2 regions of the Rhizobium sp. P28RR-XV genome follow, and region 1 is predicted to be linked to the other one. Evidence: riboswitches for the same ligand, from Rfam matches in the RefSeq annotation. Region 1 holds a riboswitch; the other holds the start of a gene.

What was found. A riboswitch is a leader RNA that binds a small molecule or an ion and turns the genes downstream of it on or off. The one in region 1 is predicted to bind FMN.
Region 2: it holds a riboswitch for FMN, as region 1 does, so the genes downstream of both, ribB (3,4-dihydroxy-2-butanone-4-phosphate synthase) here and HGP12_RS25435 (6,7-dimethyl-8-ribityllumazine synthase) in region 1, are expected to answer to the same signal.

What each region holds. Positions count from the first base shown of each region.
Region 1 covers NZ_JABAIG010000012.1:138,812-153,573, reverse strand. The annotation lists gene HGP12_RS25470 (amino acid permease) at 1-510, opposite strand, end outside; gene HGP12_RS25465 (N-formylglutamate amidohydrolase) at 635-1,402, opposite strand; gene HGP12_RS25460 (MurR/RpiR family transcriptional regulator) at 1,582-2,454, shown strand; gene HGP12_RS25455 (ABC transporter substrate-binding protein) at 2,644-3,747, shown strand; gene HGP12_RS25450 (ABC transporter permease) at 3,819-4,709, shown strand; gene HGP12_RS25445 (ABC transporter permease) at 4,706-5,494, shown strand; gene HGP12_RS25440 (ABC transporter ATP-binding protein) at 5,505-6,566, shown strand; FMN riboswitch at 6,672-6,817, shown strand; gene HGP12_RS25435 (6,7-dimethyl-8-ribityllumazine synthase) at 6,907-7,383, shown strand; gene HGP12_RS25430 (VOC family protein) at 7,443-7,793, shown strand; gene phnF (phosphonate metabolism transcriptional regulator PhnF) at 7,849-8,577, opposite strand; gene HGP12_RS25420 (bifunctional 2-polyprenyl-6-hydroxyphenol methylase/3-demethylubiquinol 3-O-methyltransferase UbiG) at 8,579-9,265, opposite strand; gene HGP12_RS25415 (VOC family protein) at 9,385-9,777, opposite strand; gene HGP12_RS25410 (tautomerase family protein) at 9,849-10,295, opposite strand; gene HGP12_RS25405 (TetR/AcrR family transcriptional regulator) at 10,416-11,021, shown strand; gene HGP12_RS25400 (ABC transporter ATP-binding protein) at 11,087-12,091, opposite strand; gene HGP12_RS25395 (Gfo/Idh/MocA family protein) at 12,104-13,168, opposite strand; gene HGP12_RS25390 (carbohydrate ABC transporter permease) at 13,165-14,004, opposite strand; gene HGP12_RS25385 (carbohydrate ABC transporter permease) at 14,016-14,762, opposite strand, start outside.
Region 2 covers NZ_JABAIG010000006.1:369,433-384,194, reverse strand. The annotation lists gene HGP12_RS15560 (transketolase family protein) at 1-865, opposite strand, end outside; gene HGP12_RS15555 (transketolase) at 865-1,674, opposite strand; gene HGP12_RS15550 (ABC transporter permease) at 1,887-2,867, shown strand; gene HGP12_RS15545 (sugar ABC transporter substrate-binding protein) at 2,985-3,914, shown strand; gene HGP12_RS15540 (sugar ABC transporter ATP-binding protein) at 3,943-5,421, shown strand; gene HGP12_RS15535 (SDR family oxidoreductase) at 5,441-6,229, shown strand; gene tpiA (triose-phosphate isomerase) at 6,234-6,971, shown strand; gene HGP12_RS15525 (glucose 1-dehydrogenase) at 7,048-7,830, shown strand; FMN riboswitch at 7,936-8,081, shown strand; gene ribB (3,4-dihydroxy-2-butanone-4-phosphate synthase) at 8,195-8,821, shown strand; gene HGP12_RS15515 (DoxX family protein) at 8,877-9,305, opposite strand; gene HGP12_RS15510 (ROK family transcriptional regulator) at 9,526-10,677, opposite strand; gene HGP12_RS15505 (AraC family transcriptional regulator) at 10,940-11,971, shown strand; gene HGP12_RS15500 (putative bifunctional diguanylate cyclase/phosphodiesterase) at 12,021-14,411, opposite strand; gene HGP12_RS15495 (hypothetical protein) at 14,374-14,762, opposite strand, start outside.

The DNA of each region.
Region 1 (14,762 bases):
GATACCCATATGGTTGACGAGTGCCTGAAGGCCGGTGATGACCACCAGGAACAGGATGCGCACCGGCGTGGTGTCGGTCATGTTGAAATAGCCGCCGAAAGCACCCACGAAGAAATAATAGGTGCCGACATTGATGGCGCCGAGCACGGTGACGAGGCCGAGCAGGTTGAACCAGGCGGTCAGCCAGCCGGTGAAGCGATTGCCGAGGATCGAGCCCCAGTGATAAAGGCCGCCCGCCGTCGGATAGGCCGAGCTGATCTGTGCCATTGCTATGGCGAAAACGAGCGATATGAAGCAGCCGACCGGCCAGCCGATGCCGATCGCGGCGCCGCCGGCGCCTGATGTCGCCTGGGCGAGCGAATTGATACCACCCGAAAGAATGCAGATGATCGAGAAGGACACGGCGAAATTCGAGAATGAACTCATGCGCCGTTCCAGCTCCTGGGCGTAGCCCATGGAGTGCAGGATCTGGACATCCTGCTTCTTGTCTAACTCTGAATAATCAGACATGCCATTCCCCCTAAAGCCCGGTTGTCCGCGGGATTGCGGAGAACCATGTGTCACATGAGCCGCTGGCTCTTGCCATGCGGCCCGATCGCAGTTGAACTGCTCCCCGGGGTCTTTTTCTTTATGCTCAGGCTTCCAGACTGCTCTGGAGAAGCCCCGTCAGATAATCGGCCACGACCCCTTGGCCGACGTCATCGTGAATGAGGTCGTTGCGGACCTCGATCATTACATTATGCAGGCTATTGGCGATCCCATGCAGCTTCAGCGTATGGGTAACGCCGTCTTCAGGCCCGTAAGGCTGGTTGCGTTCGGTGCGGTAGAGCGGCGCTTCAGCTGCCGCATCCAGCATGCGATCGGCCAGCCAACGGTCCTCGTCATGCAGAATGCCAAGCTCCACCGCGCGCGGATTGCCATTATAGATCGGCGTGAAGCTGTGAATTGTCACGATCACGGTTTTTTGTCCGCGTTCGGCCCTTTCTTTCAACAGGGTCCTGATCCCGTCGTGGAACGGTATGTAAAGGCCTTGCGTGCGTGCGTGCCGGTCTGCCTCGTCCAGATGCTGATTGCCTGGGATCGTATAGATTTCGCTCGTCTCCGGCATGGCGCCTGCACTTTCCGGCGGCCGGTTGCAATCATAGATCAGACGCGAGAAACGCTGAGAGACCAGCGTCGCATTCAAGCTGGCGGACATTCTTCTTGCAACCGCCAGTGCGCCCGGATCCCAGGCAATATGACTGGAAAGCGCCTCGGCGGAAAGCCCGAGATCCCCGAAGCGCTCGGGGAGAGCGCGGGAAGCGTGCTCGCAGACAAGCAAAATCGCACTGCTTCCATCCGGCCTTTCGACCGAGACACAATCGCCATCCGCCTTCGTCAAAATGCCTTGCTGCGCAAGCATCGGAGACGCCCCATTGCCGATTAATAAAATCTTATAAGAAAAGAATTCTTCAGGTTTTTGCCGCTGTCAATCGAAAACTGAAATTATTTCTTCATTTGTGACATTGACTCGAAATATGACAGCGTTGTTATATCGTTGCAGGAAAGCGGCATAAGACCGTTCCGGGGAGCAAAAATCGAGTGAACACTGCGTCGAAGACAGTTTCTGACGTGATCAACGCGCGCTTCGAGACGCTGACGCGCGCCGAAAAGCAGCTCGCCAAGAGCCTGCTCGACAATTATCCGGTTTCAGGGCTCGGCAGCATCACGACGGTTGCCGAAAATGCGCGCGTTTCGACGCCGACGGTCGCGCGCATGGTGCAGAAACTCGGATACAAGGGGTATCCGGACTTCCAGGCCCATCTTCATCAAGAGGTGGAAGCGACGATCTCCAACCCGCTGACGAAGCATGATCGCTGGGCATCGAACGCGCCAGGCACGCATATTCTCAATCGCTTCGCCGACGCCATCATGAATAATCTTCGCCAGACGCTTTCGGATATCGATGCCGCGACATTCGACGGCGTCGCTGCCCTGCTATCCGAAAGAAAGCGTGGGCTCTATTTCGTCGGCGGACGCATCACGGGCGCGCTTGCCGAATATTTCTTCACCCATATGCAGGTCATCCGCCCGAACACGACGCTGCTCTCCTCCAATTCCAGCACCTGGCCGCAATATGTTCTGAATATGAATCCAGGCGACCTGCTCGTGATCTTCGACATCAGGCGCTACGAGCAGGAAATGGTCAATCTGGCAGCCGCCGCCCGCCGGCGCGGCGCCGAAATCATCGTCTTCACCGACCAGTGGGCCACACCGGCGGCCAAACATGCAAGACACACGTTCCGCGTGCAGATCGAGGCCCCCTCTGCCTGGGATTCGTCGGTCGTTACTCTCTTCATCGTCGAGGCCCTGATCGAGGCTGTTCAAAGCTCGACATGGGATGAGACGAGCAAGCGCATGAAAACGCTCGAGGGCCTTTTTGAACAAACAAAATTGTTTCGCAAGCTGAGTTAAGAAGGAAGCGAAAGCATAAAATAACGTCTCGCGAAGCGATGTGAAATGCAGCGACTGTCATACTTGTTGATTAGAAGCAAAATCATCTTCGTTGTTAGCAAACGCAACGCTTTGAAACCGTCACACAACCTTCATGTTACGTCATTAACAGCAACGCCAGACACTGAAAACCCAGAAGGAGGAAATGCAGTGACCTCGAAAATTCATCGTCTTCTGACCATCTCTACCGCAATGCTCGTCGCTTCGACGGCTATTGCGGCCGCAGAGCCGAGCGCCGATCTCATCGCCGCTGCCAAGAAGGAAGGCACGCTGACCACGATCGCCCTGCCCCACAACTGGTGCGGTTACGGCGATCTCATCGCTGCGTTCAAGGCAAAGTACGGCATCGACGTCAACGAGCTGAACCCGGATGCCGGTTCGGGCGATGAAGTCGAAGCAATCCGCGCCAACAAGGGCAACACCGGCCCACAGGCTCCGGACGTGATCGACGTCGGCCTCTCCTTCGGCCCGACCGCCAAGAAGGAAGGCCTGCTGCAGCCTTACAAGGTCTCCACATGGGACTCCATTCCGGACAGCGCCAAGGATTCCGAAGGCTACTGGTATGGCGACTATTACGGCGTTCTCTCGTTCGTCGTGAACAAGGACGTCGTAAAGAATCCGCCGAAGGACTGGGCCGACCTGCAGAAGCCGGAATATGCCAACACCGTTTCGCTCGCCGGCGACCCGCGCACCTCGAACCAGGCCGTCCAGGCCGTTTACTCAGCCGGCCTGGCTGCTGGTGAAAAGGATGCCGCCAAGGCAGGCGCTGCCGGTCTCGACTATTTCGCCAAGCTCAACAAAGCAGGTAACTTCGTTCCGGTCATCGGCAAGTCCGCTTCGCTCGCCCAGGGCGCAACCCCGATCGTCATCGCATGGGACTACAATGGTCTCTCCTGGCGCGACAGCCTGAACGGCAACCCGCCGGTTGACGTCACCGTTCCGGCTTCGGGCGTTATCGCTGGTGTCTACGTCCAGGCGATCTCGGCTTTCGCTCCGCACCCGAACGCCGCCAAGCTCTGGATGGAGTTCCTCTATTCCGACGAAGGCCAGATCGGCTGGCTGAAGGGCTATTGCCACCCGATCCGCTTTAACGATCTGGCAAAGAACAAGAAGGTCCCGCAGGAACTTCTCGACAAGCTGCCGCCGGCTGCCGCCTATGAAAAGGCCGTCTTCCCGACGCTCGACGAGCAGGCTGCCGGCAAGACCGCCATCACCACGAAGTGGGACTCTGTCGTCGGTTCGAACGTACAGTAATCACAGCTGACTTGACCTCCCCGCTTCGGCGGGGAGGTTTTTCCTTTTTGACGCCGCGGATTGGGCCAATCATGAGCACCGTCACAACATCAACGGCCAGTTCCACCCCCATGATCAACAGACGCGTGGTTGTCGACTGGCTGGGCATCGCGCCCTTCCTGATTTTCGCGCTGCTGTTTCTGATTCTGCCGACGATCTACCTCGTCGCCGGCGCTTTTCTGACGCCGGATGGGAGCTTTACGCTCAAGAATATCGCCGACCTGTTCGCGCCGACGATCATGAGCGCTTATTGGATCAGTATCAAAATCTCGGCCGCTTCGGCGCTTGGCGGTGCGATCATAGGTTTTTACCTTGCCTGGGCACTCGTGCTTGGCGGTCTTCCTCCCTGGATCCGCCACGCCTTCCTGACCTTCTCGGGCGTGGCATCCAATTTCGCCGGCGTGCCGCTGGCCTTCTCGTTCATCGCGACGCTAGGCCGTCAGGGCCTGGTCACCATATTGCTCGCTCATTTCGGTTTGAACCTTTATTCGACCGGCTTCAATCTTTTGAGCTTCCTCGGCCTTACCATCACTTACATGTACTTTCAGATTCCCTTGATGGTATTGATCATCACGCCGGCACTCGATGGCATGAAGAAGGAATGGCGCGAAGCTGCCTCCATTCTTGGCGCAACCAACAGGCAATATTGGCTGATGGTCGCCCTGCCGATCCTGTGGCCCAGCCTGCTGGGCACGACGCTACTGCTCTTCGCCAATTCTTTCGGCGCCATCGCGACCGCAATTGCCCTCACCGGCAGCTCGCTGAATATCGTTCCGATCGTGCTCTATGCGCAGATCCGCGGCGACGTGCTGCACAACGCCAATCTCGGCTATGCGCTGGCACTCGGCATGATCGTCATCACCGGCATATCGAACGTCATCTATATCTTGATGCGCATGCGCGCTGAACGGTGGCAGAAATGAAGCTGCAAAAACTCTTTGCCTGGATCGCGGTTGCCATCGGCCTCATCTATTTCCTGGTGCCGCTCATCGGTACGTTGGAATTCTCGTTGCGCATGCGGCGCGGCGCCTACAGCTTCGATGCCTATGCTTCGGTCTTTTCGGACTTCACCTTCCTGACCGCCTTCGGCTTCTCGATGTTGATGGCACTTCTGACCATCATCTTCGGCATGCTTCTCGTCGTGCCAACCGCATATTGGGTGCGACTGCGGCTGCCGCAGCTTCGCCCCTTGGTTGAATTCATCACGCTGATGCCGCTGGTCATTCCCGCCATCGTCATCGTTTTTGGTTATCTCCGCCTCTATAATTCGTCGTCGATCCTGCCGCTGACGGGCTATAATTCCACGACGAACATTCTGCTTGTCTGTTCCTACATTGTTTTATCCCTGCCCTATATGTATCGTTCGGTCGATACGGCGATGCGTACCATCGATATCGGCACGCTGACGGAAGCAGCCGAAAGCCTTGGTGCAAAATGGACAACCATCATGTTCAAATGCATCTTTCCGAATGTCATGAGCGGTGTGCTTTCCGGAGCGTTCATCACACTCGCGATCGTCATGGGTGAATTCACCATGGCGTCGCTGCTCAACCGTCCGGCGTTTGGGCCCTATATGCAGCTTGTCGGAGCTAACAAAGCCTATGAGCCGTCTGCGTTGGCGATCATCGCGCTCGCTGTGACTTGGCTCAGCATGGCTCTTCTCCAGCTGGTCTCCCGTTTCTCAAAATCCGCTCCGATTAAGGCGTAAGGTCCCCGCTATGGCTTTTCTCGAACTCACCCACATCAAGAAGTCTTTCGGCGACGTTCACGTCGTTCACGATTTCAATATGCAAATCGAGAAGGGAGAATTCATCTCCTTCCTCGGACCGTCGGGCTGCGGCAAGACGACCGTGCTGCGCATGATTGCCGGCTTCGAGGCCCCGACCGCCGGCACGCTGACGATCAACGGCAAGGATCAGCGCCACTTGAAGCCAAACCAGCGCAACATCGGCATGGTGTTCCAGGCCTATGCGTTGTTTCCGAACATGACGGTCCATGACAACGTCGCCTTCGGCCTCAAGGTCGCCGGCATGGCGAAGCCCGACATCGACAAACGCGTCAAGGAGATGCTTGCTCTCATCAAGCTCGATCATCTCGCCAGCCGCTACCCCTATCAGATGTCCGGCGGCCAGCAGCAGCGCGTGGCGCTGGCCCGCGCCATCGCCGTCAAGCCTCAGGTTCTCCTGCTCGATGAGCCGCTGTCGGCACTGGATGCGAAGATCCGCGTGTCGCTGCGCGAGGAAATCCGCGCTATTCAACAGCAGCTCGGTATCACTACTGTCTTCGTAACGCACGACCAGGAAGAGGCCCTGTCGATCTCTGATCGCATCGTCGTCATGAATGCCGGCCGCGCCGACCAGATCGGTTCGCCTTTCGAAATCTACAACACCCCGGCCACCCGCTTTGTCGCTTCCTTCGTCGGCACGCTGAACCTCATCGAAGGCAAGGTCGTGGATCCCAACAACAACCGCATCACGATCGGCGATCAGGATGTCACGCTCAAGCAATCGGTCACCGCCTACAAACCTGGTGATACGGTATCGCTGGCTCTGCGCCCGGAAGCAGGCTCATTGGCCGAATCGGCCAAGGGCGATACGGCCCTGACCGGTGAAGTCTCCTCGGCTCACTTCCTTGGGTCGGTCATCCGCACCCGCATGAATGTCGCCGGCAACACCATTTCCTTCGATATGTTCAACAGCCCCGGCATGATGCCTCCGAGCGTCGGCGAAAAGGTGACGCTGCGCTTCGCATCGTCCGACCTGCTCGTCATTCAGGATTGAGCACGCCTCTGCGTCGCAGGGAAACTTTGAAAAATTATTCGCAAGCGCCGGGTCAAAAGCCCGGCGTTTTTCTTTGATTTCCATGAGGGAAAGCATCTATAGTCCACGCGTTCTCAGGGCGGGGTGCAATTCCCCACCGGCGGTATGGGGAGTTTCCTCGAGCCCGCGAGCGCCTTCCGGGCTTCGGAAGGGTCAGCAGATCCGGTGAAATGCCGGAGCCGACGGTATAGTCCGGATGGAAGAGAGCAAGCCGGGTTGCACCCTCCCTCGCGCGGAGAGTGCTGCAATTCTGCGTGTTCGCCCAAGGGATATTTGACAACAACCCTTGAAAGGCAAATTCATGACCATTTCGATTTCTACCCAGCCGAGCCGCGTTGCGATCATTCGGGCTCGCTGGCATGCCGACATCGTCGATCGTTCGGTCGACTCCTTCATTGCCGAATGGCAGACGACGGAAGGCGCGTCGCCGATCGACATCTTCGACGTCCCCGGCGCGCTTGAAATTCCGCTGCATGCGCAGACGCTGGCCCGCAATGGCCGCTATTCCGCAATCGTTGCCACCGCTTTCGTTGTCGACGGCGGCATCTATCGCCATGAATTCGTCGCCAACACGGTTCTTGATGCCATGATGCGCGTCCAGCTCGATACCGGCGTGCCGATCCTCTCGGCAGTCCTGACACCGCATCACTTCCAGGAGTCGGAAGCGCATATCCAGTTCTTCAAGGAACATTTCATCATCAAGGGCCGTGAAGTAGCAAGCGCCTGCCGCCATATTCTCGCGGAACGGGCCAAGCTGCTGCCTGCAGTCACGGTCTGAGCCAGCATAGTGGAGGCGCGGTGAAGGCCCGCCTCCATGTCCACAAGGAAGAAACGTCAGTGACCGTCCTACGCATCGTCCCAAACCTGCCCGCCGCCGATCCCGACACCGCTCGCCTTTTCTATCAAGACCTACTCGGCCTCGATATCGTCATGGATCACGGCTGGATCCTCACTTTCGCCTCTGAGGCGGCAACGGTTCCGCAGATCAGCATCGCCAGCGAAGGCGGCTCCGGCACGATCGTCCCCGATCTCTCAATTGAAGTCGACGACGTCGATGCGCTTTATCAGCGAGCCACATCCCTGGGCTTCGGCATATTGTATGACCTGACGGACGAGCCTTGGGGCGTTCGCCGCTTCTATGTCCGCGACCCCTTCGGCAAGGTGATCAATATCCTTTCGCACCGCTGAGGCTGACATAGGCGGGCGCTTTTGCCTCAGCTATCGGCAAGATCGTCCCAAACTGCTATCGCAGATCCACGTTGAAGGTGATCCGCTCCGCTGACCACATCGACTCCGAATAGGTGATCGGCACCCCGTCCGCATCCGCGTCCAGCTTGCGCGTGATAAGGAGCGGTGTGGATTTCGGCTGCCGCAGAAGCCGCGCCTCTTCCGCCGTCGGCATGCGCGCCTCGATCTCCGTCGACAGTCGCTCGTAGTCGGTAACGCCGTAGCTGGCGAGCGCTGCCGAAATCGTTGGATGTTGCAAGCGCGCCTTGTCGAAATCAGGGAAGCGCACGGCCGGATAATAGGAATCCCCCAATTCTATGGGCACACCATCAGCCGTCATCACGCCACGTCGATGAATGACCGGCGCACCCGCCACAAGCTTCAAATAGGCAGCGACTCGTTCCGTCGCCGCCACGATCTCGTGAACGAGCAATTCGCCGCCCGGCTCGAAGCCCTGCTCGATCAGGTTCTTGGAAAAGCGCGTGCGCTTCGACAGCGTATAGTCGAGCACGCCCTTATGAACGAAGGTTCCCCGCCCCTGCTCGGCGCGGACCAACCCACGCTGCTCCAGGCGGCCCAGTGCCTGACGCACCGTGAAGCGGCTGACGCCGAAACGCCGCATCAGCTCGGGTTCGGTCGGTAATTTCTCTCCGGGCACGAAAGTCCCGGCGGCGATATCGGCCGCCAGGATTTCGCCGATCTGATGCCAGAGCGCACTGCCGCCCTTTCGATCGATCGTCTCCATGTCAGACGCGCTTTTCGAGCCGGAACAAAAGCTTGTATTCGGCCGGGTAGCTCAAGGCATCGAGAATGCTCGGATAATATTTGCGGTCCTTCGTTGCACGCACGAAGCCGTCATAGCCGAAACGTTTGACGGAGACATCGAAGCCGGCTGCCGTGAAGGCTTCGATATAGTCCTGCGGGGACCGATCCTGCATCGGTGCATTGCTGTTGTCGCCGATGAGCTCGAGCCATTTCGGCCAGAGCGGCATCTCGTTGTGGCATCCGGTCACAGCGTAATAGACGCCGCCATTGCGCATGACCTGGAACATCTGTTCGGCGTGCTGTTTCAGCTCCGGCAGCAGATAGATCACCTCATAGCTGAAAGCGACATCGAAACTATCGGCGAAGGGCGACAGGTCGGTCGTCACATGAAACTGCAGCGGCATATTGCCAACAGCCTCGACCGCAGCAGCCACCGACTCCGAAGCGATATCGATGCCGACGCCGTGCCGGAACGGCCGGATGCCATAGAGCAAGCGCAGGAAACCGCCGCGATTGCAGCCGAAATCCAGGATCGTCTTTGAGGAGAAATCACGCTCCGGCACCGTTTCGATGAAGTGCCGCCAATAGGGGCTATGCGATTCCGCCATTGCGGTATCACCCTGCGGGTCCTTGTGCCAGGTGGCGTAGATAGATGCTGCGTTTGCCATGATGTGCTCGCTGTTGGAGTGGACTGAGTTTGAGATAGCGCAGCTTCACGACAATAGCATGAATTCGTCCGGACGACTGGAGTATTTATTTGGCGCGCCACGCCCGTCGAGATCCGCTGCTATGCGCAATCCACCATCCATTGCACGCCGAACTGATCCGTCAACTTGCCGTAATAGCTGCCCCATGGCTGGAGAGCGAGCGGCGTCGTCACTTTGCCGCCCTCAGCCAATCGGGCAAAAATACTGTCGGTGCTGTCGCGATCATCCATGACAAGGATATGAGCAGACCCCCGCATCGGCTCCGCGTCGTGATTGTCGGATGCGAAGAACAGCACGCCCGGCCCCTCGAACCGCGCATGCATCACCCTTCCCCGCATTGAATCGTCAGACAATGGCGTTCCATACGCACCATGCCGGACCAATAGCGTCACCTGGCCGAGCCCGCAGGCGGCATAGAACGCAAGAGCTTCCTCGCAATGCGTCGTGAAAAACAGATAATTGGCGAGTTGCATGTCCTGCCTCCTTTTCGTTGTCGGACGAGCGGCCCACGCGGCCGCCCGGTATTAAAGCCAGTTACATCACCTCAGACGTGATTTGCTGCGGTCTCATGCGCTGCGGCATTCGCAATGGCGCCGACCAGATCGGCATTGCTGTAGCTTTGTCCTGCGATGCCCCAGGCGCCCTCGGGCGCATAGACTATATTCGACCAGATATGCTCACGCTTGATCCGCCCCTCGGCCGCCTGCTCGACGACATCGGTTACTCTTGCGATGAAATCGCGCTTGGCTTCGGCGGTCGCGAGTGCGATTTCGGGCAGCTTAAGTTCGATGAAGGCAGCGACAACGGGCTTTCCGGCCGCCAGTACGTGCCCGGCTGGAAGCACATTGATCGTGCCGATGACATTTGCCGTCATGAAAGCATTTCCGGTCAAGCCGGCAACATCGAGGACTGCATCCGTCAATCCGGCAAAAGCTTGCGCCTGCGCTTCGGACGAAAGCAGCCCCTCGGGTATGGTGAGCGTAATAGGCATGGGACATCTCCTTGTTGGACCTGCGACGGTAATTGATATATACCGATCACTCTTTAACGATACACACCGATCACTCTCTATACAAGCAATAAAGAGAGATCACTCTCAATGGAGATAGCAATGCGCTACAGCGCCGAACATAAGGAAGAGACCCGGACGCGGGTCGTCGCGGCTGCAGGACAAGTCTTTCGAAAGGAAGGCTATGGCGGCGCGGGCATCGACGCGCTGACGAAAGCAGCCGGCGTTACCAACGGCGCCTTCTACGGACACTTCAAGTCCAAGAGCGAAGCGTTTCGTACAGCTGTCGTGGAAGGATTGGAAGAGTTGCGCCAAGGGATCCTGGCACTCAGGGAAAACCAGCCGAAAGACTGGCTGAAGGCGCTTGCCAGCTTTTATCTCGGCTACAAGCGGACTTGCGATCTCGGCGACAGCTGCACGCTGCCAAGCCTTTCCCCCGATGTGATGCGCGCCGACGAGGAAACCCGCCGCATCTATACGGTGGAGTTGAGAAAACTTATCGCGGATGTCACAGCTGGCCTGCCTGAAAGCACAAGTTCCGCCGAAACACCGGCAGAGGATCGTGCCATCCTTCTCCTGGCAACGCTGAGCGGCGGTCTAACGCTTGCCCGCGCCGTCTCCGATCCCGCGCTTTCCGTCCAGATTGCCAAAGTCATTGAGCGAGCCGCTTTGGCGGCGGACAATCCTTTGCACCCGCAAGCGAAATGATGATGCATCCAAGCCGTGGCAGACAGCTGAGACGAAGCTAGCCGTGTCGTCTCAGCGAAACCAACTTACGCCCGGATCGCCTTGTCGTTCGCATCGAAGCGATGCATTTGGTTCGTGTCCGGCGTCGCATAAACAATCTCATCCGGCTCGTATTTGTGTTCGCCGAAGAGACGCGCGGTGAGAAGGCCGGTAGCCTCGGATTCGAGATAGATGATCGTATCGGCACCGAGATGTTCGACATGGATGACCTTGGCGGCCCATGAGCCCTGATCACGCGACAGCGTGATATGCTCGGGACGGATGCCGACAGTCTTGGCACCGCTTTCTCCCAGCTTCTCCGCCGGAACGAAATTCATCTGCGGCGAGCCGATGAAACCGGCGACGAAGACATTGGCCGGACGGTTATAGAGCTCCATCGGCGAGCCGATCTGCTCGATCGCGCCGGCGTTGAGCACGACGATCTTGTCGGCAAGGGTCATCGCCTCGACCTGATCGTGGGTGACATAGATCATCGTTGCCTTCAGGCTGCGGTGCAGACGAGCGATTTCCAGGCGCGTCTGCACGCGCAAGGCGGCATCGAGGTTCGACAGCGGCTCGTCGAACAGAAAGAGCTCCGGCTCGCGCACGATGGCGCGGCCAATGGCGACGCGCTGGCGCTGGCCGCCGGAAAGCTCGGCCGGCCGACGCGCCAAGTAGGGCTCGAGCGACAGCATACCGGACGCTTTGCCGACACGGCTCTCGATCTCGTCTTTCGGAGTGCCGGCCTGCTTCAGGCCCAACCCCATATTGTCCTTCACTGTCAGGTGCGGATAGAGCGCATAGGATTGAAAGACCATCGAGATACCGCGCTTTGCGGGCGGCGTTACCGTCACATCCTCACCGTTGATCAGCACCGCTCCAGAGGTCACATCTTCGAGACCGGCGATGCTGCGCAAAAGGGTCGACTTGCCGCAGCCCGAAGGGCCGACGAAGATGACGAATTCGCCATCCTTCACCTCGAGATCGATGCCCTTCAGCACATCATGCGTACCGTAGGCCTTGCGAATGGATTTCAGTTGAAGCGATCCCACAGTCTCTTATCCTTACAAATAAACGGGCTTGCCGGTGCGCACGCTCTCATCGGCGGCGAGGCAGATGCGCAATGATTGAACGGCGTCTGCCATATGACGATTGAGGTCGATATTCTCGCGAATGGCCTTCAGCATGAAGGCCTGCTCGAAGTCGCAAAGCTCCTGATGGCCCGGCTCGCCATCCATATGCAGGTCGCGATCCGGCTGGATGAATTGGCCGCTCGGCCCTGTCTCGGCATTGTGCAGCCGAATGACCGATGTTTTGGTATGCATGTCGATATCATCGGACTTTGCGTTCTGATCCATGACGATCGAGACCGAGCCGTTCGGCGACATCACATCCTTCACGAAGAAGGCCGTCTCCGAAATCATCGGTCCCCAGCCTGCCTCGTACCAACCAACTGAACCATCCTCGAAAATCACCTGCAGGTGGCCGTAATTATACATGTCTGGCTTCACCTCGTTCGACAGGCGAAGGCCCATGCCGCGCACCTCGACCGGCTTGGCATCGGTGATCTGGCACATGACGTCGACATAATGCACGCCACAATCGACGATCGGCGAGGTCGTTCGCATCAGCGCCTTGTGCGTCTCCCAGGTAGGGCCGCTCGACTGCTGATTGAGGTTCATGCGGAACACATAGGGGCCGCCGAGCTTGCGGGCCTCGGCGATCAGCCGCATCCACGAGGGATGGTGACGCAGAATATAGCCGACCGCCAGTTTCTTGCCGGCTTTTGTCGCAGCAGCGACGACGCGCTCGGCATCCTCGACCGTCGTTGCCAGCGGCTTCTCGACGAAGACATGGCAACCCGCCTCGAAGGCCGCGACGGCATAATCGGCATGGCTGTCGGAATAGGTATTGATGGAACAAAGATCAGGCTTCAGTTCCTTCAAGGCAGTTTCGAAATCCGGGTGGATCGTGTAACCCCGCAATTCCTCCGCCAACTCGGGCTTCGAGCGATTGACGAGGCCGACGATCTCGAAACCGGGATTGTTATGATAGGCGAGCGCATGGCTGCGGCCCATATTACCGAGGCCGGCAACAAGAACGCGGATCGGTTTTTCGGATACGCTCACTTGACTGCTCCGGAGGTAATGCCACGAATGAGTTGGCGCGAAAAGATGACGTAGAGGACGAGGATCGGCAGGATGGCGAGCGTCAGTGCCGCCAGCACCGCGTTCCAGTTGGTGACGAACTGGCCGATGAAGATCTGCGATCCAAGCGTCACGGTTTTTGTCGCCTCGCTTGGCGCCAGAATCAGCGGGAACCAGAGGTCGTTCCAGATCGGAATCATGGTGAAGACCGCGACTGTCGCCATGGCAGGACGAACCAGCGGCAGGACGAGCCGGAAGAAGATGGCGTATTCGCTGAGGCCATCGATCCGGCCGGCATTCTTCAGGTCGTCGGACACCGTCCGCATGAACTCGGACAGGATGAAGATCGCCAGCGGCAGGCCTTGGGCGGTATAGACGAGGATCAGAGCCGTCAGCGTGTTGACGAGACCGGCGGCAACCATGCCCTGCAGGATCGCGACCGTGCCGAGCCGGATCGGGATCATGATGCCGATCGCCAGATAGAGCCCCATGACCGTGTTGCCGCGGAAACGATATTCCGACAGCGCAAAGGCAGCCATGGCGCCGAACAGTAGCGTCAGGATGATCGAGACGATCGTCACGATGAAGCTGTTCTGGAAATAGGTCAGGAAATCCCCCTGCTTCAGAACGGTGTCATAGCCGACCATGCTGAAGGAAGATGGCGTCGGGGCGCTCAACGGCGCGCGGAAGATCGATGCGCGATCCTTGAAGGAGTTGATAACGGTCAGGAACACCGGAAAGATGGCAATCAGCGTATAGGCGATGAGCGCCAGATGCACGAGGCCGGTGCGGACAAGCGAAGTGCGTGCCTTGGACATGGGTCGCGCCCTCAGAACTGGTAGCGGCGGATGCGCCGCTGGACGATGAAAAGATAGAAGGAAACCCCGGCCAGGATGATGAGGAACATCACCGTCGCGATCGTGGCGCCCATCGAGCGGTCCCCCAGCTGCAGCTGGAAGCCGAAGAAGACGCGGTAAAGCAGCGTGCCGAGAATGTCGGTGGACCCATCCGGCCCCGCCAATGCGCCTTGCACGGTATAGACAAGGTCGAATGCGTTGAAATTGCCGACAAATGTCAGGATCGAGATAATGCCGATCGCCGGCAGCACCAGTGGCAGCTTGATCTTCCAGAACTGGCTCCAGCCGGTGATGCCATCGCATTCGGCGGCTTCGATTACCTCTTCCGGAATGTTGAGCAGGGCAGCATAGATCAGCATCATCGGAATGCCGACATATTGCCAGACCGAGATCAGCGCGACGGCGATCAGCGCCGTGCTGGGCTTACCGAGCCAAGGCGCGAAAAGCGATTTCAGGCCGATCACGTTCAAAAGCTCGGGCGCAACACCCCATAGCGGCGAAAGGATCAGCTTCCAGATGAAGCCGACGACGACGAAGGAGAGCAGTGTCGGCAGGAAGATCGCGGTACGATAAAAGGCGACGAAGCGCAATTTCGGCAATGACAAAAGCGCGGCCAGCGCGACGCCGATGGGATTCTGCACGCACATATGGATGGCGAAGAAGAGCAGGTTATTGCGCAGCGCATTCCAGAAATCATGCGACCAGCGTTCGTCGCCGAA
Region 2 (14,762 bases), on a different contig from region 1:
GCGCGTAGATGCCGGGAACGCCGAGGCGCGTCATCGGGACCGGAGCGTTGTCGACGACAACCTCGGCCACGGCCGACCCCAGCCCACCGAAGATCGAGTGCTCTTCCGCCGTCACGATCGCGCCGGTTTCCTTGGCGGCCGCAATAATGGCATCTTCGTCGATCGGGCGAACCGTGGCGAGATTGAGCACCCTGGCGCTTATGCCACGTTGCGCAAGGATGTCGGCGGCTTTCACCATGCGATGGGTCAGCGTCCCGTTTGCGATGAGCGTGACATCGGAACCTTCGCGCAGCAGATTGGCCTTTCCAAGTTCGAACCTGTGCCCCTCTGGCAGGAGGTCGGGCACGCCGACACGCGACAGGCGCAGGAAGCAGGGGCCATTGTAGCTCGCCGCCCATTCCACTGCCGCCGCCGTTTCGATGCGGTCGCATGGCGCGATGACCGGCAGGTTGGGCAGAACGCGCGTCCAGGCGAAATCCTCGATCGAATGATGGGTCGGGCCAAGCTCGCCATAGGCCATTCCAGACGAAATGCCGACGAGCTTGACGTTGGCATTCGAGTAGGAAATGTCGGCCTTGATCTGCTCGAGCGATCTGCCTGTGAGAAACGGCGCCGCGCCGCAGACATAGGGAAGGCGTCCGCCATTGGCGAGGCCCGCGCCGACGCCGACCATGTTCTGCTCGGCGATGCCGACATTGACCAGGCGATCGGGAAATCTGGACTTGAAGCCACCGAGCTTCGAAGATCCCACAGAATCGTTGCAGACCGCCACGATCGTTTCGTTCTCGGCGGCAAGGCGTTCGAGAGTCGATGCGAAGGCGTCGCGGCAGTCATGGAGCTTGGGTGCATTCACAGGCGCGTTCATTAGAGTGCCTCCGACAGTTCTGCCAATGCGACTTCGTATTGTTCCTTGCTCGGAACCTTGTGGTGCCAGTCGACACGGTCCTGCATGAAAGAGATTCCGTGTCCCTTGTTGGTGTGGGCCACGATGCAATGGGGGCGGACGCTTCGATGTTCGAGCGCTGGGACGACCTCGCGCATACTGTTGCCGTCGATTTCGCTGACCTCCCAGCCAAAGGCTTCGAGCTTCGGACGAAGCGGAGCGATATCGTTCGTATCCGAAAGTGCTGCACCCTGCTGGAACCGGTTATGGTCGACAATCAGGGTGAGGTTATCAAGCCGGAACTGCGCCGCGGCCATGATCGCTTCCCAGTTGGAGCCCTCCTGCATCTCGCCGTCGCCGGTAATCACATAAGTATGGTAGCCGGCGCCCGATAGTTTCGCCGCCTTGGCCATGCCGACCGACACCGGCAGACCATGCCCAAGAGGACCTGTGTTGGTCTCGACGCCCGGCACCTTGTTGCAATTGGGATGGCCATTGAGCCTCGAATGCGGCTTCAGGAATGTCGAGATTTCCTCTTCCGGAATGAAGCCGCGTTTCGCTAGGGTGACATAGAGCGCACATGCGGTATGCCCCTTCGAAAGCACAAACCTGTCCCGATCGGGATGTTTCGGCTGGTCCGGCCAGACACGCAGCACGCGAAAGTACAGCGCGGCCAGGAGGTCGATCACGGACATCTCGCCGCCAATGTGTCCCGCCCCTGCCTCATAGACGGCCTGGAGATCTCGCAGGCGTATCTGGCGAGCAACACGTTCAAGTTCGGAAGGCTCCATCGTTTCCTCGTGTGAATAAATATTCATCCGTTTATATTTTTGCACATGAAGGCAGTTAGTCAAGCCCCGGCGAGGGACAAGTTGCAAAACATGGTCCAGAAAACTCGGTTGACAGGCCTAAATTGAGTTGATAATGAATTTTCCGGCAAGCATGAATAAATATTCTAGCTTGAGGAAATATTGGCCGCTGGCCCTAATCTCCGGGAGGAATAATGGTGGCGATCAACGTCAGCGAAGAAAAACATCCGTCCGCGATATGGCTGAGCAAGCTCGCCGGTGCGACCGGACCGCTCGTCGGATTGCTTGCTCTTTGCGTTTTCCTGAGCCTCGGCACCGATGCGTTTCTTTCGCTCCGCAACGGTCTCAACATTCTCGATCAGATCACCGTGCTTGGAATCATGGCCGTGGGCATGACCTTTGTCATCCTGATCGGCGGCATCGACCTCTCGGTCGGTTCGGTCCTGGCGCTTGCCATGATGGTCATGGGCTGGACGGCAAATATTGCCGGCCTGCCGCTTGTCGCGGGGATTGCCGTGGCGCTCCTTGCCTCAGCTGTCAGCGGATTGATCGTCGGACTTCTCGTCACCCTGTTCAGGGTCCCGGCCTTCATCGCGACATTGGCGATGATGTCGGCAGCACGCGGCGTCGCGAACATGATTACGGACGGACAGCAGATCGTCGGGTTTCCCGACTGGTTCATGATGCTCGCGATCGATCGCCATTTCGGCGTGCTGACGGCGACGGTCTTCCTGATGCTGGCGGTCGTCGCCGTGGCCTGGGTATTCCTGCATTTCCGCTCCGAGGGTCGCATGCTCTATGCAGTGGGCGGCAATCCGGAAGTTGCTCGTCTTGCCGGCATCAATGTCCAGCTGGTGACGATTGCGGTCTATGTCGTAAGCGCGGTTCTTGCCGGTCTGGCGGGCATCGTGCTGGCGGCGCGCCTCGACTCCGTTCAGCCGTCCAGCGGCTTCGGCTATGAGCTGGACACGATTGCGGCTGTCGTCATCGGTGGAACTTCGCTCTCCGGCGGATCCGGCGGCATTGGCGGCACGCTCATCGGTGTCCTGATCATCGGTGTCCTGCGCAACGGGCTCAACTTGCTCAACGTCTCGCCATTCCTGCAGCAGGTCATCATCGGCATCGTCATCGTGCTTGCGGTGGGTGCTGAAACGATCCGCAGGCGGCGGGCCTGACATTCAGGTCCGCGCCCGGCGGACCCTAACGAGTTCCTCTCCGAGAGGTTTGGAGCGGATCACTTGCCCGAGGGGGAGGATGTACCCAAGGGTTCACTACAAAAAGGAGGAAATAAAATGAAACTTGCGCGCATTCTTCTGGCCTCGGCCGCCGTGCTGGCGATGTCGTTGGGCTCGGTTCAGGCAAAGGAGGCCAAGAAGATCGGCCTGGCCGTCGCAAACCTGCAGGCAAACTTCTTCAACCAAATCAAGCAGTCCGTCGAGGATGAAGCCAAGAAGCGTGGCCTTCAGGTCGTAACGGTGGATGCCAAGGGCGACGGTCCGACCCAGATCAACCAGATCCAGGACCTGCTGACCCAGAATATCGATGCACTGATCTACATTCCGGCCGGTGCTGCGGCGGCAAGCGTTCCCGTCAAGCTCGCCAAGAATGCCGGTATTCCGGTTGTCAACGTCGACCGCAATGCCGATAGTGCCCCCGGTGACACTTTCCTCGCCACGGATTCCGTCGCGTCCGCCAAGGCCGTTTGCGACTACATCCTCAAGCAGGCTGGCGGCAAGGGCAAGATGGTGATCATTCACGGTCAGAAGGGCACGACGCCCGAAGTCGACCGCAGCAAGGGTTGTGCTGAATCACTGAAGGCAAATCCCGGCGTGAAGGTCGTCGCCGAGCAATATTCCAACATGTGGGCTCAGGACGAGGGCTTCCAGATCATGCAGAACATGCTGCAGGCAAATCCCGACGTATCGATCGTGTTTGCTCAGGCAGACGCGCTCGCACTCGGCGCCGCGCAGGCGATCAAGGTGGCAAACCCATCCCAGAAGATCGTTGTCGGCGGCTTCGACGGCGATACGGCGGCTCTTGAAGCGCTCAGCAAGGCTGTCTTCGACGTCACTGCGACACAGCAGACGCAGAAAATGGGCCGCGATGCCGTCGCCAATGCGGTCAAGCTCGTCGCCGGCGAGAAGGTCCCTCCAGTGCAGCTCATGGACGCCACGCTGACGACCAAGGAAAACGTGGCCGGCTTCATCGCCAACCATCCGTAATCGTGCCGAAGTCTTGAGGAGGTGTGCCGTGACTGAGCCCGTTCTTTCCCTGAGGGGCATATCCAAGCGCTATGGACCGCTTCAGGTGCTGAAGAATGTCAGCCTGGATGTCCATCCCGGCGAGGTGGTCGCGCTTCTTGGGGAGAACGGGGCCGGCAAGTCGACATTGTCCGGCATCATCGCCGGATCACGGACGCCCTCCGAGGGAACAATGACATGGCTGGGGCAGCCCTATGCCCCGGCTACCCCACGCGAGGCGATCGATAAGGGCGTCGTTCTCATCCATCAGGAATTGCAGCTCCTGCCGCATCTTTCGATCGCCGAGAATGTCTTCATCGGGCGATGGCCGATGAAGAACGGAGCTGTCGATCGCCCCCAGATGATCCGGCGCGCGCAGGAGCAGCTCGCCCGCCTCAATCTGCATATACCGGCGACGCGAAAGGTCGCGGGTCTGTCGACGGCCAATCAGCAGCTCATCGAAATCGCCAAGGCGCTGGCGCTCAACGCCAAGTTGCTGATCCTCGACGAACCGACCGCCGCTCTTGGCGGGGCGGAGACGGAAGCGCTGTTCGAACAGGTGAGGAAACTTCGGTCCGAAGGCGTCGGCATTGTCTACATTTCGCATCGCATGGAGGAGATCAGGCAGATCACCGATCGCATCGTCGTCCTGCGCGATGGCGAGCGTGTCCAGGAGTTCGCCGACAGCGCGACACCCGTTCGCACCATCGTCGAAAGCATGGTCGGCCGCTCGCTCGACCGCCTGTTTCCTGCTCTTCCAGAACCGACGGATCGTGCGGTGCTACAGGTCAGCGGGTTAAGCTCGCCTGACGGCTCCTTCCGGGACGTGACGTTCGATGTTCATGCGGGTGAAATCCTCGGTATCGCCGGGCTGGTCGGTGCCGGTCGCACGGAACTCGTGCGTGCCATTTCCGGCGCAGATCCGATCAGCGTCGGTTCGATCAGGCTGGAAGAAGAAGAGCTCAAGCTTCGCGATCCGGCGGATGCGATCGCAAAGGGTATCGTGATGGTGCCCGAGGATCGCAAGGAACAGGGCCTCGTCGTCGGTCACCGCATCAGTGAAAATATCATCTACGCCAATCTCGACAAACTCGGCGGTCGTTGGATCACATCGCGCGTCAAGCGTGCCTTCGCCGAAAAAGCGGTGGCGAAATTCGGCGTCAAGGGTCGCGCCGAGCAATATGCCTCCGACCTTTCGGGCGGCAACCAGCAAAAGGTCGTCATCGCCAAGTGGCTGATGCGCGATCCCAAGGTCGTGGTGCTCGATGAACCCACACGAGGCATCGATGTCGGCGCGCGGGCAAGCATCTACGACATCATCGTGAACCTGGCGAAACAGGGGGTCGCGGTCATCGTCGTCAGCTCCGATCTCGAGGAGGTTCTCGGCGTGTCGAACCGCATTCTCGTGCTCGCCCAGGGCAAGCAGGCAGGCATTCTCAGTCGTGACGAGGCGAACGACGTCTCGGTCATGGAACTGGCGACAATTTAGATAACAGAAAGGAAGAGCGGTGTCCGACATCACTCTCAACGCCCCAAAGCTTTTCGATCTCAAGGGACAGGTCGCCATCGTGACCGGGGCCGGAAGCGGGATCGGGCAGCGTATCGCAATCGGCCTCGCGCAGTGCGGCGCCGACGTCGCGCTCCTTGACCGTCGATCCGACGACGGTTTGGCCAACACGGCGTCGCATATCGAGGCGGCCGGTCGCCGCTCCATCCAGATCGCGGCCGATGTCACCAGCAAATCCTCGCTTGGGGATGCGGTCGCCCGCACCGAGGCGGAGCTTGGGCCTCTGACGCTTGCGGTCAACGCCGCGGGTATCGCCAACGCCAATCCTGCGGAGGAGATGGAGGAAGACCAGTACCAGACGCTGATGGACATCAACCTGAAGGGCGTTTTCCTGTCGTGCCAAGCGGAAGCGCGCGCCATGCTGAAACATGGACGCGGATCGATCGTCAACATCGCCTCCATGTCCGGCGTCATCGTCAATCGCGGCTTGAGCCAGGCCCATTACAATGCCTCCAAGGCCGGCGTAATCCACATGTCGAAGTCGCTGGCGATGGAGTGGGTCGGCCGCGGCATCCGCGTCAACACCATCTCGCCGGGATACACGGCGACGCCGATGAACACGCGCCCGGAAATGGTCCACCAGACCAAACTTTTCGAGGAGCAGACGCCGATGCAGCGTATGGCAACGGTCGATGAGATGGTCGGCCCGGCCGTCTTCCTGCTGTCGAATGCCGCAAGCTTCGTGACGGGCGTCGACCTGCTCGTCGACGGCGGCTTCTGCTGCTGGTGATGTGATGAAGAAACTGATTGCCGGCAACTGGAAAATGAACGGTCTCGCTTCCTCCCTGGCTGAGATCGAGGCGCTGACGGGGATAACGGGCGAGGCGGCGTGCGATATCGTCGTCTGCCCGCCCTTCACGCTGGTGGAAAAGGCGGCCGAACGGACGCGGGGCTCAAGGATTGCCATCGGGGCACAGGATTGCCACGCGCAGGCGTCAGGCGCCTATACCGGAGATGTTTCCGCGGAGATGCTTACCGAAATCGGCGCGCGCTTCGTGATTCTGGGACATTCAGAGCGCCGCTCCGCCTATAGGGAGGCGGATTCTGCAGTCGCGGCCAAGGCGGCAGCAGTCCACAACGCGGGGCTGACGAGCATCATATGCGTCGGGGAGACGCGCGCAGAACGGGATGACGGCAGAGCGATCGAGGTCGTTCGCGCCCAGCTTGAAGGATCAATTCCCGATGCCGCAACCAGTTCGAACATGACGATCGCCTATGAACCCGTCTGGGCGATCGGGACAGGACTGGTTCCGACCCTCGAGCAGATCGAGGAGGTACATTCGTCCATCCGGCAAACGCTTGAGGCGCGGCTGGGAGAAGATGGCCCCCGTGTCAGGATCCTCTACGGCGGTTCGGTCAAGGCATCGAACGCAAGGGCGATCTTCGGCGTCTCCAATGTCGACGGCGCCCTGGTCGGAGGCGCGTCCCTGAAGGCATCGGAGTTTGCCGGGATTATCTCGGCAGCTGTTTGAAGTCGCCAGCAACAGGCAGGGCGATCGGCCTCAGGATCAGCGCCCGGCATGGCTGTCACTGCAAAAGGAATAGGAAATGCATCGCTTCGAAAACAAGACCGTCGTCATCACCGGCGCGAGCCGTGGCATCGGCGCCGCGATCGCCAGGCGCTTCGCGCGCGAAGGCGCCAATCTGGTGGTCTCCGCCAACGAGGAATCCGTTCATGCGGTCGCCGATGAGATCAAGGCTGGCGGCGGAAAGGCGATTTCCTTCGTCGGCGACGTGACGGACAAGGCCAGCGTAAAGGGTCTCTACGACGCGGCCGAGACGGCCTTCGGGGCTGTCGACGTTTCGATCCAGAATGCCGGCGTCATCACCATCGCCCGCGTCGAGGATATGACCGAAGGCGAATGGGACAAGGTCATGGCCGTCAACACGAAGGGCGTCTTCCTCTGCGCGCAACAGGCGATTGCCCGCATGCGCAAGCATGGACGCGGCGGCCGCATCATCAATACCGCCTCCGGCCAGGCGCGTGACGGGTTTATCTATACGCCGCATTATGCGGCATCGAAGATGGGCGTCGTCGGCATAACCCAGAGCCTTGCGAAGGAAGTCGCGATCGAGGGCATTACCGTGAACGCCTTTTGCCCCGGCATCATCGAAACCGACATGTGGGCTTATAACGACCAGGCATGGGGCAAGCTGCTCGGCAATTACGGTCCTGGTGAACTCATGAAGGAATGGGTCGAGGGCATTCCGATGAAACGGGCCGGATCGGGGGAGGATGTTGCAGGTCTCGTCACTTTTCTGGCCAGCGACGATGCGGCCTACATCACCGGCCAGACGATCAATGTCGATGGTGGTTTGATTATGTCCTAGCTTCGTTCAATAAAGAGGAACTGTGCTTTCACCGCAAAACCAGCTTTTCGAAAGCGGAAGTGCGGTCAGCCTCTTGCAGAACGAAACAATCATCATCTATCTTAGAGATGTTCTCAGGGCGGGGTGTAATTCCCCACCGGCGGTATCGAGGCAACTCGGAGCCCGCGAGCGCCTTCCGAATTTCGGAAGGGTCAGCAGATCCGGTGAGATGCCGGAGCCGACGGTCATAGTCCGGATGGAAGAGAGCAACGCAGGAGACGCCGCTTCAATGGTGGCGTTCACATGCTTGTTCGCCCAAGGGAAAATGGTGGCTTTGACAGGCCATGCGCGCCGTTTTGAACGGCAACCCTTGAAAGGCAGGAAAATGGCAATTTCGAAAATTGAAGATGCGATCGCGGCGATTGCGCGGGGTGAGATCGTTGTGGTCGTCGATGATCGTGACCGCGAAAACGAAGGCGATCTCGTGATTGCGTCCGACGCGGTCACGCCACAGGCGATCGCGTTCATGATGAGCCATGCCCGCGGTCTTATCTGCGTTCCGATGGAAGGCGAAAGGCTCGACGAGCTCGAAATTCCGTTGATGGTGCCGCGCAATACCGAGGTTTTGAAGACCGCCTTCACCGTCTCCGTGGATTACATCCCGGGAACGACCACCGGAATATCCGCCGCCGACAGGGCGGCAACCGTTCAGGCCCTCGTCAGGGATGGCTCACGTCCGGAGGAATTTGCCCGGCCCGGTCATATTTTCCCTCTCCGCGCGCATCCGAATGGCGTCTTGTCGCGTCCCGGCCATACCGAAGCGGCTGTGGATCTCGCCAGGCTTGCCGGCTTGTCGCCTTCCGGCGTGATCTGTGAAGTGGCGAATGATGACGGCACGATGGCTCGGCTGCCGGAACTCGAAATATTTGCAGAACGCCATGGCCTGCTTTTGGTTACGATCGAGGATTTGATAGCCTATCGATTGGCGAACATGCCGGAAAAAGCAGCCTGATGATTGGGGTCGCTTCGCAAGCCGGCATGCTATTCATCGTTTGGCACGAAGGATATTACTCGGTTTCTGCGCTCGGCCGGCCCACCGTGGCGACAAGCACGCTGCCCGGCCCATGCACGGCGGCGAAGAGCAGGCCAGCCACGAAAGTAAAGTGATCGACGAAGAAGCCGAATTCGGCCTGATTACCCGTCCAGTGTGATGGACCGTGGAATGAGAATGCAAGAAAGATGACATAGAGGGCTGCAATGATCGCCGCCGGGATGAAGAAGGCACCGCTGAGGAAGGCGATGACCAGCAGCGCCTCGAGAGCCGCTGCACACCAGGCCAGGAACAGCGGTAACGGGAAGCCGGCGGCGGCGATGTAGCTGGCGGTCGCGCCCATGTCCATGAGTTTGAATGAGACAGCCATCAGGAAGACGGCCGCGAAGATTAGACGGGCGATGAGAATGGCGGCGGTCTGCCAGGTCGATTGAATGTTTTCCACGATGTACCTCCGGTTTGAAAGCGGTTGATGCTCCAAGGACGGCCGGCGAAAGGAAATTCCGACAGAGGTCAGAAATTTTTTTGAGGTCATCCATCGTCGGAGGCACTTCGCTTCATGAGCGCCGGTAAACTACTGAGATTGGGTTGCGCACTTAGGATATTGCGCAATATTCCGGCGGATCGCTTTGAATATCGTGCGATGTCGCCGCGAGCGAAGGCCATCACAACACCGTCTCGAACAAGGGGACCAATGCCGCGCCGATCGCACCGGGGGAATCGGTCATCTCTGCTACCGTCAGCTCAGGCACGTCTCGTAATGCGCCGTGACGAGGCAGATTGTTAATCTCAGTCCGTTCGATCATCATCTTCGCCAGCCGATGCGGAAGCTCACCGCCAAGGACGATCAAGGCAGGGTCGAATACCGCACAGATCGCGTTGATGGCGCGATTATGCGCCGGCATCACACGATCGACCCATTCGGTGACGTCATCCCAATTCAATAGCTCTTCGCGTTTGAGATCCCGCAGCGTCAGATCCGGGTATCCTTTGGCGCGAAGATGTTCGAGCAAGACACCGAGTGCCGGTCGATCGCCATAGTCTTGACGCTCGAAGAGAACCGAAAACTCGCCGGCATTGCCGAAACTGCCGCGAAACGGCATGCCGCCGGAAACCAGACCGCCGCCATAACCGTGAAGATGGGCGATATAGGCGAAGTCCGGAGCATCGCGACCGACGCCGAAGATCGCCTCCGCCAAGGCCGCGGTCCTTGCGACATTATCAGCCCAAACCGGCAAGCCAAGCCGCTTGCCGACGATCGGCGCCAGGTCGATCAGTGACCAGTGAGCGAGCGGCAGCGGACAATTGAAGGCTGTTTCCAGCATGCGGTGCCCGGAGACTGCCAAGCCGACACCGAGGATATCGCCGCGCTTGGCGCGTCGGCGAATAAGAAGGTCTTCGAGCGCGGCTTCGATCCGGTCCAATTCTACCGGAAGCGAAGATCCCGCCTGCGGGATTTCCACGTTTTCCAGAGGCTCTCCGAAACCCATGAGGCAAAGGCCGATCGAGCCGACATTCACCGAGATTCCGAGCGTCAAGCACCAGTCTCTGCACAGCGTCAGTCCAGGGCTTGGCGGTCCGGGGCGCCGGGTTTCCGACGCGGAAAAGACGACCATACCTCGGTCATGCAGCCGCCCGACAATTCGATGCAGGGACTGCTGCGTGAGGTCCAGCGGCTCGGTCAGGTCGGAGCGCTCGATGCCGGGAGACTTCCAGATCAGCCGCAGCAGGTCCCGCTCGTTCCGGGAAGCCACGCGTGAAGGTTGAAGATCCCGCAAAAAATGGACTGCAACATGGTCGAGCGGATTATACTTCATTTTCTGACCATTTTAATTTACACTATAAGTGTGAATCTTTCGAGGACGCTTTGTTTTTCTCAAGCTGAGAAACCCGGTCCCTGATGTGCCGATCCTGCTTACTTCATCAAGATCGGCCCGGCCAGCGGAGATCGCGCCAATCCCAGCCCGTCAAAGGAGGCAGCATTGGAGCATTCGGGAGGTCATATCGGTGTTGCGACAATCTCAGGCGAGGTGCGGTACGCGAATGACAAGTAGGCAAGGGGAGTAAGAGCCAAGCTGCATGGTATCGTTGAGCTTCGACAATGTTGCGCGCCGTCACGACGCGTCACCTTATGATTTCGCGCCAACCCACAAGGGCCGCGATTTCGAGTCGATGGTCGAGGCGTTTTCAGGAGCCTATGGCGTCTTTGCTGCCAAGCCATTGGGCAAGGACCGGGCTTTCACCTGGGCGGCGGATTTTAGAAGAAGCGGGTCTCTTACGGCGGTCCATTCGGCCTATGAAAGTCCCTGGGAAGTCCGGACGCTCGATGAAACTCCGCAACATCTTGGGCTTTACATACCTCGCGCGGGTTCGCTGCGGCTGGCCATAGGAAGAAGGGTCGCGGAAGGTGGTGCCGGGCACATTCTCATGGCGAACAATCATGAGGCCCGCGATCGCTCGCTTCAGGGCGAGCCGAATAGCCTGGACGCCCTCTTGCTGGACTGGAAAATCATAAAGAGAATGCTGGCCTCGCTCCTGGAAAGGCCGATCCTCGAATCGTTGGATCTGGAGCCCGTTCTCGATCTTGCAACACCCGCCGGTCAGCTCATCGGCAACCTGGCACAAACGATCATCCAAGGCATGCGCAATGACGGGCCGCTCTTATCCTCCCCACTTGCCGTATCGGCGATGAGCGAAACGCTTGCCGACCTTGTCATCAGATTTGGCCAGCATCGTCTTTCCTGCCATTTGGGTAAGGAGAAGGTGTCGATGGTTGCGCCGTGGCATGTGCGCCGTGCCATAGACTATATGCACGCCAATATCACCGAGCCCTTCACCATATCGATGGTGGCTGACGATGTCGGAGTTTCGCTTCGTGCCCTGCAGATGGGGTTCAAGGCATTCAGAAAAACATCGCCGGGTGCCTATCTACGCACAATCAGGCTGAAAGCTGCGCGCGATCAATTGCGAGACCCATTGAACCGGCAATCCGTTCGCGAAGTCTGCGCGACATGGGGTTTCTTTCATCCGGGAAGGTTCTCCATCATCTATCGCAGCACCTTCGGAGAAAGCCCAAGCGACACGCGTGCGAAAGCGGTGGGACTGCGTTAATAGCTATATCTGACGGCGGACGCTTGTCGTTCCCTTTTTGGCGGAAGGGCTAGGCATCCGAGAAGACTTTTGCGACTGCCGCGATCGCATTGAGAGCCATGACTGCATCGGCATCCTTCCGGCTCGGCTCGGGATGACCAAAGAAATAGCCCTGGACCTCGCTGCATCCTTCGGTCAGAACGCATTGAAGATGCGCTTCCGTCTCCACGCCCTCGGCGACGGTCGTGACACCAAGCCGCTTGCCCAGATCGGCAATCGCCCGGACGACGGCGGCGGATTCCGGCCGCCTCACGGCATCCCTTACGAATGAACCATCGATCTTGATCTTGTCGAAGGGGAAGGCGCGAAGATGGGTGAGGGACGAGTAGCCGGTTCCAAAATCGTCCAGGGCCACGCGGACCCCCAAGTCATGTATGCGCCGCAGATCTCCAATGCCCCCATGCTCATCGTCGAAGATCGCAGTTTCGGTCACCTCAATTTCAAGCCGATCCGGCGACAGCCCGGAAGACGCCAGCGCCGATAATACCGTGGAGGCAATCCTCCCCTTGCCGAGCTGAGCGGCCGATACGTTGACGGCCACGCGCGCACCATCCTCCCATTGGACGGCATCCCGACATGCTGTATTCAAGACGAAGTCGCCAAGTTGTTCGATCAATCCGTTCTGCTCTGCGATGGGAATGAACTCGGCAGGTGGGATCCAGCCCCTTTGTGGGTGGTGCCAGCGGATCAATGCTTCCCGTGCCGTGACCTTGTTGCTGCGGATATCGACGATCGGCTGATAGAAGACGAACAATCCGCGGCCGTCCCGCAAGCATGCCCGCAGCGTTGTTTGAAGCCGTATGCTTTCCTGGATGCGATTTTCCATCTCTGCGGAAAACACCTTATATACGCCCTTGCCGGCGGCCTTTGCCGCGTAAAGCGCGATATCGGCTCGTGCGAGCAGAGCTTCTCCCGTTTCCCCATGAATCGGTGCGTGTACGATGCCGATCGATGCGCCGATTTGAACCTGGCTCGCCTGGTCAAGGTCGAACGGCATGGAGAGCGCATCTATGATCCGGCCGGCCAGGATCGCCGCCGGCAAGGGTTCGGCATATGGAGCAAGCACGGCAAATTCGTCACCGCCGAGCCGTCCAATCGTCATGGCCGGTGCTGCGCAAATGGCTCGCAGCCGATCGGCGACCGCCTTCAGCAGGGCATCGCCGATACGATGGCCTTTGGTATCGTTGACCAGCTTGAAGCCGTCGAGATCTATGAATAATAGCGAGGAATCATGCTCCGCCTTGCCGAGGCTCGCGTCAAATTGCGCATTGAACGCGGTGCGGTTTGCCAGCCCCGTCAGCGTGTCGTAATGCGCGAGCTGGCGTATGCGTCCCTCAGCCTCCACTTCCTTGGTGACGATCGCCCAGCTGAGCATCGGCCCCAGAAAACTCCCGTCATCGGCGGTAATTGCCGAAATCCTGAGATCGAGCACTTCCGGCCCGAGCTTGATGCGGGCATTGTGGGGCAGATTTGCCGGATCCGCGAGAATGCGGCGCTGGTGTTCCGGATTCCTATGGAAAACATCGATCGAGGTGCCAAGCAGCTCATCTGCCTTGATCGGCAGCAGATGCTCGATCTTGCGTATGAGGTCTTTCGAGGTCTCGTTGGCGTAGTTGATGATCAATGTTTCGGGCTCAACCGTCATCACAGCAACGGGCATGTCATCGATCATCCGCAGCAAACGGCTCCGCGCCTCCTCGCGTCGATACGCCTCCGTCTGCGTATTCACCATGTGCGCAAAGTCGCGATAATTGATGTTGAGGATAACGAGCATGCCAATCGATACCAATGCGATGTTGATCGCAGTCGCAATGAAGGTTGGCTGTCCGGTCGCGCAGAAGAAGATGATGAAGGCGCCGTTGACGATTGCGGTTACGGTGATGGCTGCGGAGCGAAGATGCGTCAGGCAGAAGATGCAGGAGATCACCGTGATGGCCATGTAAAAGGCCAGGTGCGAACGGGTATATGCGTCACCATAGGGAAAGAGCAGGAACGACCAGGCTGTAAAGGTAAAAGCAATTGCGAAAGCAAGCCGATTGGTCCGCCTCAGGGCATGCAGCGCCACTTCCGGAGTTGGATCCATGTGACGCGACCGCCACCAATGGTGGACACGGAATAGGGATGCCAATGTGAGGACAACAGGAGCTCCAATCGTCAGCCAAGTCGGCGCGATCGTCATGTGCGTCGTGGCAACCGCCCAGGTGCTCGACATCAGGATGAAATACATCATCGGCATCTGGCGTGAAAAAGCACGGTATTGCGCTTTCAACAGCTCGGGATTGTCGACCGATACCGCCATAAATCGCAGAACGCTGTCGAACATCCGCCACATGGAGGCGCCCTTTCCATGCATTCCAAATTGTCTATGCGCCATCTCGCCCATGCGCTGCGGGACGGTCATGGATGCAGCAATTTATTGATTGATAGAGCCACACGACGCAGGCGGTTGCGAAGAACCACCCGAAGATAAGCGTCAGCCATCCCGGATTGAGCTGCACCAGCGAGTTGCCGAATTCTCGGGTTCCAGCGTTCAGGCAATATGAGACGGTCGCCAAACTCATCACGACCCAAGCAATCCATGACAGATTGAACATGAACCCGATTTTCTTTCGCTGTTCTTCCCGCCGCTGCAAAAGAACAAAGCTGATGACGGGAATGCTTGCGCCCATCAAGACGAAGGGCGTCCATGAGGGGGAGAATGCATGTGGAAAGCAAGCCATCAATAAGGCGGCGGCTGCAATAGGCCCAAGAA